3 regions of the Sphingomonas arantia genome follow, and region 3 is predicted to be linked to each of the others. Evidence: predicted binding sites of a transcription regulator. Region 3 holds the regulator's gene; each other region holds the start of a gene.

Region 1 (4,777 bases), on a different contig from region 3:
GACGACGTCCACTGCCCGTAGATCCGCCGGTTCGCCGCGTGGAATATGAAGCATTTCCGCCGCGCCCGCGTGATCGCCACATAGGCCAGCCGGCGCTCCTCCTCGACCGCCGCGGTCCCGCCTTCGTCCACCGCGCGCTGCGATGGGAACACGCCTTCCTCCCACCCGGCCAGGAACACCGTGTCGAACTCCAGACCCTTGGCGGCATGGATCGTCATGATCGTCACCTTCGCCTCGTCCGCTGCGGCGTCGTTGTCCATCACCAGGCTGACATGCTCCAGGAACGCGGACAGCGTCTCATATTCCTCCATCGCACGGGCCAGCTCGGTCAGGTTCTCCAGCCGCCCGGCCGCCTCCGCCGATCGATCCGCCTGCAGCATCGCGGTATAGCCGCTCTCGTCGAGCATCTGCCGCGCCAGCTCCGCATGGCCGAGCGACCCGAGCCGGTCCCGCCAGCGGGCGATATCGCCGACCAGATTGCCCAGCGACTTGCGCGCCGCCCCGGTCAGCTCGTCCGTGTCGAGCAGCCGCGCGGCCGCATAGGACAGCGGCAGCCCCTGCGCACGCGCCACCATGTGGATCTTGGCCACAGCCTTGTCGCCCAGGCCGCGCTTCGGCACGTTGACGATCCGTTCGAACGCCAGGTCATCCGCCGGCTGGCTGATCACGCGCAGATAGGCAAGCGCGTCGCGGATCTCGGCGCGTTCGTAGAAGCGGAAGCCGCCGACGATGCGGTACGGCATGCCGATCGCGATGAAGCGGTCTTCCAGCTCGCGCGTCTGGAACTGCGCACGGACCAGGATCGCGACCTGGTCGAGCGTGCCACCCCCGCGCTGATGCCCCTCGATCTCCTCGGCGATGCGGCGCGCCTCCTCCGGCCCGTCCCACACGCCGACGACCTTGACCGGATCGCCCTGCGCCTCCTGCGTCCACAATGTCTTGCCCAGCCGCCCGCCATTATGCGCGATCACGCCGGATGCGGCGGCCAGGATATGCGGCGTGGACCGGTAATTCTGTTCCAGCTTGATGATCGCCGCGCCCGGGAAATCCTTCTCGAACCGCAGGATGTTCTCCACCTGCGCGCCGCGCCAGGAATAGATCGACTGGTCGTCGTCCCCCACGCAGCACAGGTTGCGCCGCTCCTGCGCGATCAGCCGCAGCCAGAGATACTGGCTGCTGTTGGTGTCCTGATATTCGTCGACCAGCACATATTTGAAGCGCTGCTGATACAGTTCCAGAACGTCGCGATTCGTCTTCAGGATGACGAGCATGTGGAGCAGCAGGTCGCCGAAATCGCACGCGTTCACGCCCCGCAGCCGCGCCTGATAGGCGGCGTACAGCTCCGCCCCGCGCCCGTTGGCGAACGCCTCGGACTCCGCGGCGTCGATATCGGCCGGCACCCAGCCCTTGTTCTTCCAGCGGTCGATCAGCCCGGCGAGCATCCGCGGGGTCCAGCGCTTCTCGTCGATCTCGGCCGCCACGATCAGCTGTTTCAGCAGGCGCAGCTGGTCGTCGGTGTCGAGGATCGTGAAATTGCTCTGCAACCCGACGAGTTCGGCATGACGGCGCAGCATCTTGGCCGCGATCGAGTGGAACGTGCCGAGCCACGGCATGCCTTCCACAGCATCGCCCAGGATCCGCCCGATCCGCTCGCGCATCTCGCGCGCCGCCTTGTTGGTGAAGGTCACGGCCAGGATCTCCGACGGCCAGGCCCGCCGCGTCGCGACCAGATGCGCGAGTCTCGCGGTGAGGGCGGAGGTCTTGCCAGTCCCCGCACCGGCTAGCACGAGCACCGGGCCCTCGGTCGTCAACACCGCCTCCCGCTGCGGCGGGTTCAACCCGCGCAGATAGGCGGGATCGGCGGGCGAGGGGGAAAGCGGCTGGTTCACCCGCGAACAGGTAGGGAACGCGGGCCGCGGGGGCAAGTTTGTTGGGGTTGGTGCGAGACGGGCCGCAAACGCACGCGAAACAGAAAGCCCCTCTCCTTCAGGGGAGGGGTTGGGGTGGGGGCAACAGCACCACACCCACAACCTCACCGGCTTGAGGAGGTCAGCCCCACCCCAACCCCTCCCCTGAAGGAGAGGGGCTAAAGGCGTTCGCGGTCAGTCCTTGGCCTCGTCCTCAGCAACATCGTCTTCCTCGACTGCCTCAACCTTCGCAACAACCGCACCGTCATCACCCCCAACCCAGCGCAGCAAGGTCAGCTTGGCCTTCCCATGCACACGGTCCGTATCCTGCTCGAACCCCTTGGCCGCCACGACCTCCGCCTTGCCCGTCTCGACCGACACCAGCGCACCCGGCGCGAACCAGCCGAGCCGCGCCAGCCGTTCGAGCAACGCGCCGCCGCCGCCCGACAGATAGGGCGGGTCGATCAGCACCAGATCGTACCGCGGTCCGTAGAGCGGCCCGAGCGCCTCGACCCCCTGGCCGCGGATATCGGTCGTGCCCGGCGCGGCGAGCTTGGCGACATTGACCTTCAGCACGTCGAGCGCCTGCCGCTCGCGCTCTACGAACGTCGCATAGGCCGCCCCGCGCGACAGCGCCTCCAGCCCCAGCGCACCGGTCCCGGCGAACAGGTCGAGCACGCGCACGCCCTCGAAACTGCCGAACCGGCTGGCAAGCATCGAGAACAGCGCCTCGCGCGTCCGGTCCGACGTCGGCCGCGTGTCGTCCCCCTTGGGCGATACGATGGAACGGCCGCGCCAGCTGCCGGCGATGATGCGCATGGGTGTGATATCCGATGATGAATGCAACGAGGTGCGTCACGACACCCCCTAAACCGTTCGGTTCGAGCCTGTCGAGAACAGCGCGATCACAAAACCCCACCCGGTTCGGTTCGAGCTTGTCAAGAACGTTGTGCATAGTTCTCGACAAGCTCGAACCAAACGGGGTTAGGGGTGGTCGAAGCGAAGGCTAGTCCTTCAACGTCTTCCTAAACGCGACGAGATCATGCTGCTTGATCTCGTCCACATACCCCGCCGGCAGGTCATCCAGCGGAAACGGTCCATAGCTCGTCCGGATCAGCCGGCTGACTTGCAGCCCCAGAAACTCCAGCACGCGCCGGACCTCGCGGTTCTTGCCCTCGCGCAGGCGCATCTCGACCCAGCCGTTGCGGCCGGTGCGGCGTTCCAGGTTCGCGTCGATCGAACCGTAGCGGATGCCCTCGATCTCGATCCCGTGGATCAGCTCCTCGAGCTGCTTCTGGCTGATGTCGCCGAACACGCGGGCGCGGTACGTTCGCTCGACACCCGTTGCGGGCAGTTCCAGCTGGCGCTTCAGCCCACCGTCGGTGGTCATCAGCAACAGCCCCTCGGTATTGAGATCGAGCCGCCCGACCGGCACCAGCCGCGGCAGCCCCTCGGGCAGCTTGTCGTAGATCGTCGGCCGCCCCTTGGGGTCGCGCTCGGCGGTTAGCAGGCCGGCGGGCTTGTGATAGCGGAACAGCCGGGTGGGCGCGGGCGCGTTCACCTGCTTGCCGTCCACCGTCACACCGTGGAGCGAGGTCAGGATCGTCGCGGGCGTCTCGATCGCCACGCCGTCGATCGCGATGCGCCGTTCGTCGATCATTCGCTCGATCTCGCGCCGCGATGCCACGCCGGCACGCGCCAGCAGTTTCGCGATGCGTTGCGGGTCGCCGGCCTGCTTCTTCAACGCGCGATCGGGTTCGCGCGCGGGCTTGGGCGGGGGCGGCGCGGAGGGGGTTGCGGTGGGCGGAACGGGTGCCGCGGGGCCGGGGCGGCGGGGAGTACGCAAGGGTCAGGTCGTCCGATCTGGAAACGGGTATAAAAGCCGGAAATAAACCGGAACCGAAACATCCGCCAGACCGTCTGATCAACTTACGGCGGGACTCGTGTGGGGGCGTAACGGTCAAATGCTTTTCGGCAAGCGCAAACGCTCGATTCAGCGAATCCTCATCGTCGAGGACGAGCCGCTCGTCGCGTTCGACAACGAACTGTTCCTGCGCGACGCCGGGTTCGACATCGTCGCGACGGTGGACCGCGTGGAAGAAGCACTGGGCTATATCGACGGCGAGGAACTGCACCTCGTGCTGGCCGACATCAGCCTGTCGGACGGCAGCGGGCTGGACGTCGCGCGCGCGGCGCGCGAACGCAAGATCCCGCTGCTGTTCGTGACCGGGCAATGCCCGCCCGAGGCACGCGGCCTTGCGCTCGGCGTGCTCAACAAGCCCTACAACCCGCGCGAACTGGTCGCCGCGATCGATGCCGTCGATGCCAAGATCGCCGGTCGCACAGTCAAGCGCCCGCCGCCGGGACTCGACCTGTTCTAGGACGGGTCGACATTCACCCGATGAATCCCGGTTCCCCCGCGTAGGCGGGGGACCAGCGCCAAGCGCGCTGCCGTTCAAGGCCTCGGACCCGCGGCCTACGCGGGGGAGAACGGCGGATGTCACGTTCGCGGCTGGGCGATGCACGTCGAGCCTTTTAGCCTATAGGCAGGCCCCGTACCGCCGCGGTTGCCGACGGTACGGGCGTGTCGTGACTTGCGCTGGATGCTCCATGCGCACCGAATCTGGTCGCCGCGGCAACTGAAATTCCAGTAGCCGATCGGAGCCGCGTCGTTATGGTCGCCTGATGACAGTGACCCCCCGCTTCGAAGGCCCGCTGGCCGCGATCCGTCCTTATCTTGAGGCCGGGCCAGTCGCGGCCTTTTTCCTGGGCATGTCGTCGGGTTTCCCCTTCGCGATGATCGGCGCGACGCTCACCACGCGGCTGGCGCAGGACGGGATCGACAAGAAAAGCGTGACCGCGTTCACGCT
Region 2 (4,777 bases), on a different contig from region 3:
CGGCCAGGAAGAGCAAGGTCGCGCCGATCAGGCCTTTCAGAGCGCCGAAGCCGAAGCCGAGCAGGCGGTCGAGCGGGCCGAGGACCGATTGTCGCGTCCGGCGGCCGAGCGCGCGGGCGACGAGTTTGCCGCCGGCGAACACGACGAGGAAGATCAGCGCAAAGGCAAGGACGGAGGCCCCGGCGCGCGTGCCGACCGGGCCGACGAGCAACTCGGCCAGCGCGGGATGGAAGAATTTGAGTGCCAGGATCGCGGCGACCCAGGCGAACAGCGAAAGCACTTCGGTCACGAAGCCGCGCAGGATGCCGAGAACCGCGCCGCCGCCGACGAGCAGGATCACGACGATATCGAGGGCGGTGAGCGCTGGCATGCGCCTACCGCTAACCCCGACCCAGCAGCCGGTCAACGAGGGCGGCGAGCGTCGAGTAGCCGCGCATCGACAGGCCGGAGGGCGCCTCCGCCAGCGACGCGGGCACGAGCGCCTGGGTGAAACCGAGCTTGGCGGCCTCCTTCAGCCGCAGCCCACCATGGGCCACGGGGCGGACCTCGCCGGACAGCGACACCTCGCCGAACGCGACCATTTCGGACGGGATCGGCTGTTCCGCCAACGCCGAGACGAGCGCGGCCGCAACCGCCAGGTCGGCGGCGGGATCGATGACGCGGTAGCCGCCGGCGATGTTGAGATAGACCTCGGCGGTCGAGAAACTGAGCCCGCAGCGCGCCTCTAGCACGGCCAAAATCATGGCGAGCCGCCCCGAATCCCAGCCTACGACCGCGCGGCGCGGGGTGGCGCCGGAGGCGAGCCGCACGACGAGTGCCTGGATTTCGACCAGCACGGGGCGCGTGCCCTCCATCGCCGGGAACACCGCCGCGCCGGACACCGATTCGCCGCGCGTCGTGAGGAACAAAGCGGACGGGTTCGAGACTTCGTCCAGCCCGGCCTCGGCCATCGCGAACACGCCGATCTCGTCGGTGCCGCCGAAGCGGTTCTTGATGGCGCGCAGGATGCGGTACTGGTGGCTGCGTTCGCCTTCGAACGACAGCACGGTGTCGACCATATGTTCGAGCACACGCGGGCCGGCGATCGATCCATCCTTGGTCACATGGCCGACGAGCACGAGCGCGCAGCCGCTTTCCTTGGCATAGCGGACCAGTTCGTGGGCAGACGCGCGGACCTGGCTGACCGTGCCGGGCGCACCCTCGATCAGGTCGCTGTGCATCGTCTGGATCGAGTCGATGACGAGCATGTCGGGCGCCTCGGCGCGTTCCAGCGTGGTGAGGATATCGCGGACCGAGGTCGCCGCGCCGAGCTGCACCGGCGCGTTGCCGCAACCCAACCGGCGGGCGCGAAGCCGGACCTGATCGGCGGCTTCCTCGCCCGAGACATAGGCGACCGACTTGCCGGCCAGCGCGAGTTTCGCCGCGGCCTGTAGGAGCAGCGTCGACTTGCCGATGCCCGGATCACCGCCGATCAGCGTGGCGGACCCGGCCACGAACCCGCCGCCGAGCGCACGGTCGAACTCGGCGATTCCGGTCGGCATCCGTTCGGGCAGCGCGACGTCGGTGTCGAGCGCGGACATCATGACGAGGTTGCCGCCGCCGCGCAGGTTGTGCTTGGCGGAGAAAGGCGTCTTGGCCCCGCCCGCATCCTCGACCAGCGTGTTCCATTGCAGGCAGTCGACGCACTGCCCCTGCCACTTGTTCGCCACCGCCCCGCAGGATTGGCAGACATAACGCTTCTGCGGCTTGGCCATGCAAACTCCAGTTGGAACGAAATAGGAACGTAGCGGGGAACGGGACGGGTTTCCAGTCCTGACCGCGTGGCGCGGTGCGGTCGAGGCACTTTCGCTCAGGCACGCGGCGTGCCACCTTGCCGGTCATGCGGGAGAAGGAACTGAGGCTGGCGCTGGTCTGCTACGGCGGGATCAGCCTGGCGGTGTACATGCACGGCATCACGCGCGAGATCTGGCATCTCGCCCGCGCGAGCCGCGCCTATCATGCGGGCGAGGCGGCGGATGGCGCGAGCGAGGCGGTGTACCGCGACCTGATCGGCGAGATCGAGGCGGCGACCGGCACGCGGTTGCGCGTGCTGGTCGATATCGTCGCGGGGGCGAGCGCGGGCGGGATCAACGGGATCTTCCTGGGCCAGGCGATCGCGACCGGGCAGTCGCTGGATCCGCTGACCGACCTGTGGCTGAACAATGCGGATGTCGACCGGCTAATGGCGGACGACCGGCCAGCCGGCGCGATATCGAAGCGGCTGTCGCGGCTGTGGGCGTCGCCGCTCGCGCGTTATGCCGCCGGGCGCGCGGCGACCGAGACGCTGGACCCGGCGGTGCAGGCGGAGGTGCGCGCGAAGCTGATCCAGTTCGTGCAGGCGCGGTGGTTCGCGCCGCCGTTCGGGGGTGCGCGGTTCACGACGCTGCTGCTCGACGCGATGGGGGCGATGGCGGGCACGGGTGACGGGCGGTCGCTGCTACCCGACGGGCACCCGCTCGACCTGTTCGTGACGGTCACCGATTTCCGCGGGCATCCGGAGCGGCTCACGCTGCATTCGCCGCCGGAGATTGTCGAGACGGAACATCGCCTTACGCTGGCTTTCTCGACACGTGATGAGGATGGTGCGGGGCTCGGCGAGATCCCGGCGCTGGTGTTCGCGGGGCGTGCGACGGCGAGTTTTCCGGGGGCGTTCCCGCCGTTCACGGTGGGCGAGTTGGATGCGGTGCTGGCGGAGCGCGGGCAGGACTGGCCGGGGCGTGGTGCGTTCCTGACGCGCGCCCTGCCCCGGCTGGCGGCGATCGACGCGGTGGAGAGCGCGGTGCTGATCGACGGATCGGTGCTGAGCAACGCGCCGTTCCGCCCGGCGATCGAGGCGTTGCGCAACCGGCCGGCGGCGCGCGAGGTGGACCGGCGCTTCGTCTATATCGATCCGAAACCCAATATCCGCTCGGTCCACATGACCGGTGGCGACGGCATCGAGCCGCCAGGTTTCTTCCAGACCATATTGGGCGCGATGTCCGACATTCCGCGCGAACAGCCGATCCGCGACAATCTGGAGGCGATCGCGGCGCGGTCCGCGCGGATTGCAGATGCCGCCGCTACGATCGCCGCGGTACGCCCGGAGGTGGAGGCCGCGATCGACGATGCGCTGGGGGGCACGATCTTCCTGACGCGGCCGACGCCGGCGCGGATCGCGGGGTGGCGGGCGAAGGCCAACATGCTGGCGGTGAAGCGCGCAGGGTTCACCTTTGCGGGTTACGGTCATCTGAAGCTGGCGTCGGTGATAGACCGGCTGGCAACCCTGTTCGCGGAGGGCGGTGCGCAGGATCGCGATGCGGTGCGCGTGGCGTTGTGGACGCATGTCCGCGCGGTCGGGATCGCCGGGCCGGGCGCGGACGATGCGGCGTTCGTCCAGTTCATGCGCGCGCACGACCTGGAGTTCCGCGTGCGGCGGCTGCGGTTCGTGGCGGAACAGGTGCCGGACGTACCGCCGCCCGGTTGCCCGGCGGACCTGATCGAGGCGATGCGCAGCGCGTTGTTCGCGGCGCTCGCTCCCTATCTGGACCAGCGTGCGCCGAAGCTGCGCGACATGGCGGACGTGCTGGACGATCCCGCTGCGGCGTTGGCGGCGCTGGCCGATGCGACCGACCTGCGCGCGATCGACGACCGCGCCGACGCCACACTGTGCGCCGCGCTGCTGCCCCTGCCGCGGCCCGAGCGGCGGCGTATCCTGCTCGCCTATCTCGGCTTTCCTTTCTACGACATCGCGACGCTGCCGCTGCTGCGCGGCGACCACCGCGACGAGTTCAACCCGGTGAAGGTCGACCGGATCGCGCCCGACGACGCGAGCGCGATCCGCGCCGGCGGGGCGGAGGCGACGCTGAAGGGGATCGCGTTCAACAGTTTCGGCGCGTTCTTCAGCCGGGCGTGGCGCGAGAACGACTATCTTTGGGGGCGGCTGCACGGGATCGACCGGCTGGTGGACATTCTGATCTCCACGCTGCCCGCCGGGACGACATTGCCGCCGGGGCATGTCGCGCTGCTGAAGACGCGGGCGTTCCGTGCGGTGCTGGCGGAGGAGCGCGGGCGGTTGACGGCGATCCCCGAGCTGTTCGCGACCCTGGAGCGCGAGATCGGGTGAAGGGCCACCTCTCCCCCGCCCGCTTGCGCGCCCTCTTGTTCTGGCGCGGCATCGCCGTAGAAGAAGCGGCATGACGCGGAGGGCGATGCCATGCAATTCCTGAGAACCCTGTTCTGGGTGGTGCTCGCGGTGATCGCGGTGATCTTCGCGACGAAGAACTGGACGACGGCGCAGGTGAACCTGTGGGGCGGCATCGTGGCGGACGTGAAGCTGCCGGTGCTGCTGCTGCTCGCCTACCTGGTCGGCGTCGTGCCGCCGACGATCCTGTACCATGCCAGTCGCTGGCGCCTGCGCCGCCGGCTGGACAGCGCGGAACGGACGATCGCGGAACTGCGCCCGGCCGCCGCGACGCCCGCCGCGACGCGCGAGCCGTTGTTTCCGGATCCGGTCGACGTGGCGATGCCGACCGCATACTCCCCGCCCCCGCCCGCACCGCCGCTGATCCCGGGGTCACCGGCATGAGCGGCTGCATCTATGTCGCGCTCGACACGACGGACCTTGCCCGTGCGAAGGGGATCGCGACGAAGGTCCGCAACCATGTCGGCGGGATCAAGCTGGGCCTCGAATTCTTCATGGCGAACGGCCAGGCCGGGGTGCGCGAGATGGCGGCGCTCGGCCTGCCGGTGTTCCTCGACC
Region 3 (4,777 bases):
TGGTGCTCGATGCGGTCGGGCTGGGGCGGCCGGTGTGGTGGATCGCCGGTCTGGCGACCGATGCGCTGCTGTGGCTGGCGCGCGCGGTGGCGGCGGCGCCCGGGTCGGTGCAGGCGCTGCCCGCGATGCCGGACGGGGCCTATGCGGCGATGGTGGCGGGTGGGCTGTGGATCGCGCTGTGGCGGACATGGGTGCGGCGGTTGGGGCTGGTGCCGCTGGTGCTGGGGGCGGTGTGGGCGCTGGCGACGCCGGCGCCGGACCTGCTGGTCACCGGCGACGGGCGGCATCTGGCGCTGCGTGGGGACGACGTGTCGCTCGCGCTGCTGCGGCCGCGGGCGGGGGATTATGTGCGCAGCCTGCTCGGTGAGAATGCCGGGGTGAGCGACGAGGCGATCGAGTTCGAGAGCGTGGCGGGCGGGGCGTGCAGCGCGGACCTGTGCGTGGCGGACATCGTGCGCGGTGGGCGGACTTGGCGGCTGCTCGCGACGCGGAGTGCGTATCTGGTCGAGATCGGGGAGATGAACCGGGCGTGTGGGGCGGCCGATATCGTGGTGAGCGATCGGTATCTGCCGCGGACGTGTCGGCCGCGCTGGCTGCGCGCGGATCGCGGGTTGCTGGCGCGGACCGGGGGGCTGGCGATCGACCTGGAGCGTGGGGCGGTGCGGACCGTACGGCAGGCGGGGGATGCGCATCCCTGGGTGCCGGCGGTGGTGGTGCGGAAGCGTTATGGGCGGCGGGGTGCTGGCCGGTTTGGGCAGAGAGCTGCGGTTTGGTCGGGTGGAACCGCGCGACCTCGCGATTCGGAGCGGCGGTCGGGTCGGGTGATCAGTAACGATGTTGAGAGGCCAGGGCGGTGATCGGTTTGGCGTCATGATACTGGATGCTTGGCTCCGCGAGCTAAGCACGGCTCCGCGACTCTACCCGTTTGTCCTGAGTAGGGACTGAGCGCAGTCGAAGGCCCATATCGAAGGATCTGCCCTGCGTTTGGGACCATGCTTCGATGCGAGGCCTCGATACGCGCCGTGGGCGCTACTCGGTCTCTACTCAGCACGAACGGGTTTTGGCGGGGTCAGCGAGGCTAAGCCGGTCGGTTGCCCTGCCCTTTCCGCATCACAACAATCGTACGCGCCTTTGTGGGCTTCGAGCCCGACCGGCCTATCGTTTCCTGCAAGCGTTGTGCCGGAGGTACCGTTGGCTTCTCGACTGCGCTCGACGGGGCCCCTCGACTTCGCTCGGGATGGACGGGGTTGGGGGCGGCGGGTGGCAGGGGGCGTGGGGAGCGGTGCCGCTTCGGTAGGTCGCGTATCTCGTGTGCACAGGGTTCTCGACAGGCTCGAACCGAACGGGAGGCGGTTGGCGCGCCCTCCCGGCCTGCCGCCCTCGCAAGACTTATCAGCCGCGGTTCGCGCCTTCTGCCCGACCCACCGTTAGCTTCAGTAGCGCCGCAGCAGGCCCGCAAGGCGGCCCTGGACGCGGACTTCGTCGGGGGCGTAGCGTTGAGGGTCGTAGGCGCGGTTGGCGGGGTCGAGGCGGACCATGCCGCCTTCGTGGCGCCAATATTTGAGGGTGGCTTCGTGTTCGTGGACGAGCGCCACGACGATGTCGCCTTCGTGCGCCTGTTCCTGGCGGCGGACGAGTGCGTAGTCGCCGTCGAGGATGCCGGCTTCGACCATCGAATCGCCCGAGACCTCCAGCGCATAATGTTCGCCGGGGCCGAGCAAGGCGGCGGGGACGGAGAGCATGGTCTGGCCCTCGATCGCCTCGATGGGCACGCCGGCGGCGATGCGGCCGTGGAGCGGGATTTCGAGCACGTCGTTGGCGGCGGCCAGCACCGGCATCGGTGCGCGCGGTGCGGCCGGCGCGGCGGCGGCGGGGCGCGGCGTGGGGGCGAGCGACTTCATGCCTTCGGGCAGGCGCATCACCTCCAGCGCGCGAGCGCGGTTGGGGAGGCGGCGGATGAAGTTGCGTTCCTCGAGCGCGCTGACCAGCCGGTGGACGCCGGACTTGGATTTCAGGTCGAGCGCCTCCTTCATCTCCTCGAACGAGGGGGATACGCCGGTTTCACCAAGACGGTCGCTGATGAAACTGAGCAACTCGTGCTGCTTGCGCGTGAGCATCGCAGGACCCCTTCGAAGGAACGAACGGGGAACGTGTAGGAACAGTATACGGTGCTGTCAAGCGATGCGAATCGTTGTGACAACGGTGCCGGCGTCCACGGGCGAACTCTGCGCCTCGCGCAGGATAAGCAGGTCCGCCTCGGGCAGACGGCGGAGGGCGGCGCTGTCCTGGCCCAGGATGGGATGCGCTTGCCCGTCGCGCGTGAAGGCGCGGACATAGTCGCGGCGCGGGCCGGTGGCGGGGAGGGGGGCGGCGAGCCGCATGTCGTGCGGTTGTGGCAGCAGATGTTCCGCACCCGCGCAGCGCGCCGCGAGCGGCAGCAGGAACAGGAGCGCGGTGACATAGGCGGATCCGGGATTGCCGGGGAGGCCGAGCGCGATGGTCTTGCCGATGTGACCGGCGAGCAGCGGCTTGCCGGGGCGGAGCGCGATCCGCCAGAAGTCGATCTCCGCCCCCGCGGCGATCAGCGCCGGGCGGACGAGATCGTGATCGCCGACCGAGGCACCGCCGGTGGTGACGATGATGTCGGCGGTCCGGGCGGCGTCGCGGAAGGCGTCGGTGATTGTGGCGAGATCGTCGCGCACGATGCCGCGATCCTCGACGTCGACGGGCAGGCGCGCCAGCAGCGCGGCGAGCATCGGGGCGTTGGAGGAGGGCAGCTGGACGCCGGTGACGGGCTGGCCGGGCAGGACCAGTTCGTTGCCGGTGGACAGGATGATGATGCGCGGGCGGCGCGGGACGGGTAGCGTCGCATGGCCGGCGGCGGCGGCGAGCGCGATGACGGCGGCGGTGACGACGGTGCCGGCGGGGATCAGTTGCTCGCCCGCGGAGAAATCATAGCCCTTGCGGCGGATGTGCGCGCCGGGGGCGGGGGGACCTTCGCCGTTGAGGGTCAGGCGGTCGCCGTCGCGCGCGGCTTCCTCCTGGACCAGGATGACGTCGGCGCCTTGCGGAACGGCGGCGCCGGTGAAGATCCGGGCGGCTTGGCCCGGATGGATGGCGAAGGGGGCGGCGCCGGCAGAGGCCTCGCCCACCACGGTCAGCGGCTGGCCGAGTTCGGCGAAGCGGAGTGCGTAGCCGTCCATCGCGGACAGATCGGCCGCGGGCTGGGTGCGGACCGCGTGGATCGGGGCGGTGAGCGTGCGGCCGAGTGCCGCGAGCAGCGGGGCCTGTTCGGTCTCAGGCGCGGGGGCGAGGGCGAGCAGGCGGGCGAGGGCCTCGGGTACGGGGAGGAGGGTCATGCTTGGGCAGCCCCGTGACGTGACACGCCGTTTGGTTCGAGCCTGTCGAGAACTTCGCGCAGGGTTCTCGGCAGGCTCGAACCAAACGGCGCGGTGGGTGGTGACCCGTTCTCGACAAGCTCGAACCGAACGGGGGGGATGGGAGGCGTGTGGCTTTGGGTGTCGTTAACGCCGGGCTCAAACCGAACGGAGCCTTGGCGACGCGCAATCATTCCGCATGCCAGTCGCCGGAGCGGCCGCCGGATTTGGCGAGGAGGCGGACGTTGCCGATGGTCATGCCGCGGTCGAGGGCCTTGGCCATGTCGTAGATGGTCAGGAGCGCGACCGAGACGGCGGTCATGGCTTCCATCTCCACGCCGGTGCCGTGCGTGGTCACGACGGTAGCGGTGACGGTTATGCCCCCCTCCGCCAGTGCAAGGTCGACCGTGACGCCGCCGATCGGGAGCGGGTGGCAGAGCGGGATGAGGTCGGAGGCGCGCTTGGCGGCCATGATGCCGGCGATGCGCGCGACGGCCAGAACGTCGCCCTTCGCCACCGCGCCGTCGCGGATCGCGGCCAGCGCGGGCGCGGCGATCGCGATGTGGCCGCTGGCGGTGGCGGAGCGGCGGGTGTCGGGCTTTGCGGTGACGTCGACCATGCGGGCGGCGCCGCGGTCGTCGAGATGGGTGAGCGTGGTCATGGGGTCAGCAACGCGCGGGTCGCCGATTCGACGTCGGCATGGCGCATGAGCGTTTCGCCGACGAGGAAACAGCGGACGCCGTGCGCGGCGAGGCGGGTGATATCCGCCGGGCCGGTGATGCCGCTTTCGGCGACCAAAGTGGTGCCGGCGGGGACGTGAGCGGCCAGTTCCTCGGTGCGCGCCAGATCGACCGAGAAGTCGCGCAGGTCGCGGTTGTTGACGCCGATCAGCCGGCTGCGCAGCACCAGCGCGCGATCGAGTTCGGTGCGGTCGTGAACCTCGACCAGCACGTCCATGCCGTGGTCGATCGCGGCGGACTCGATTTCGGCCATTTGTGCGTCGTCGAGCGCGGCGACGATGATGAGGATGGCGTCGGCCCCGAGCGCGCGGGCTTCGGCGACCTGCCACGGGTCGACCATGAAATCCTTGCGCAGCGCCGGGATCGTCACGGCGGCGCGGGCGGCGACGAGATAGGCGTCGTCGCCCTGGAAATAGGGCCGGTCGGTCAGGACCGAGAGGCAGGCGGCCCCGCCTGCGGCATAGGCGCGGGCGTGGGCCGGGGGATCGAAATCGGCGCGGATGAGCCCCTTGGAGGGGGAGGCCTTCTTGATCTCCGCGATCAGGCCGTAGCCGCCGGCCGCGACCTTTGCATCGAGTGCGGCGCGGAAGCCGCGCGCAGGCGTGGCGGCGGAGATGCGGGCGTCCAGTTCGGAGGGCGGCAGCGCGGTCTTCATCGCGG

The links. Region 3 encodes LexA, which represses DNA repair genes until DNA is damaged. Its sites were predicted from a motif close to GTTCCNCNCTTGTTCT; they were not measured.
Region 1: a site for LexA is predicted at 1,893-1,908, ahead of ACFSGX_RS07985 (ATP-dependent helicase). Genes of this name have one in related genera too.
Region 2: a site for LexA is predicted at 1,768-1,783, ahead of radA (DNA repair protein RadA). Genes of this name have one in related genera too.

The regions. Positions count from the first base shown of each region.
Region 1 covers NZ_JBHUGS010000002.1:470,328-475,104, reverse strand. The annotation lists gene ACFSGX_RS07985 (ATP-dependent helicase) at 1-1,889, opposite strand, end outside; gene rsmD (16S rRNA (guanine(966)-N(2))-methyltransferase RsmD) at 2,103-2,726, opposite strand; gene ACFSGX_RS07975 (pseudouridine synthase) at 2,914-3,753, opposite strand; gene ACFSGX_RS07970 (response regulator) at 3,872-4,288, shown strand; gene ACFSGX_RS07965 (AmpG family muropeptide MFS transporter) at 4,593-4,777, shown strand, end outside.
Region 2 covers NZ_JBHUGS010000002.1:434,683-439,459, forward strand. The annotation lists gene ACFSGX_RS07775 (CvpA family protein) at 1-370, opposite strand, end outside; gene radA (DNA repair protein RadA) at 381-1,754, opposite strand; gene ACFSGX_RS07785 (patatin-like protein) at 1,880-4,141, shown strand; gene ACFSGX_RS07790 (hypothetical protein) at 4,232-4,603, shown strand; gene pyrF (orotidine-5'-phosphate decarboxylase) at 4,600-4,777, shown strand, end outside.
Region 3 covers NZ_JBHUGS010000003.1:10,430-15,206, reverse strand. The annotation lists gene ACFSGX_RS11540 (ComEC/Rec2 family competence protein) at 1-857, shown strand, start outside; gene lexA (transcriptional repressor LexA) at 1,434-2,117, opposite strand; gene ACFSGX_RS11530 (molybdopterin molybdotransferase MoeA) at 2,175-3,359, opposite strand; gene moaC (cyclic pyranopterin monophosphate synthase MoaC) at 3,568-4,038, opposite strand; gene trpC (indole-3-glycerol phosphate synthase TrpC) at 4,035-4,777, opposite strand, start outside.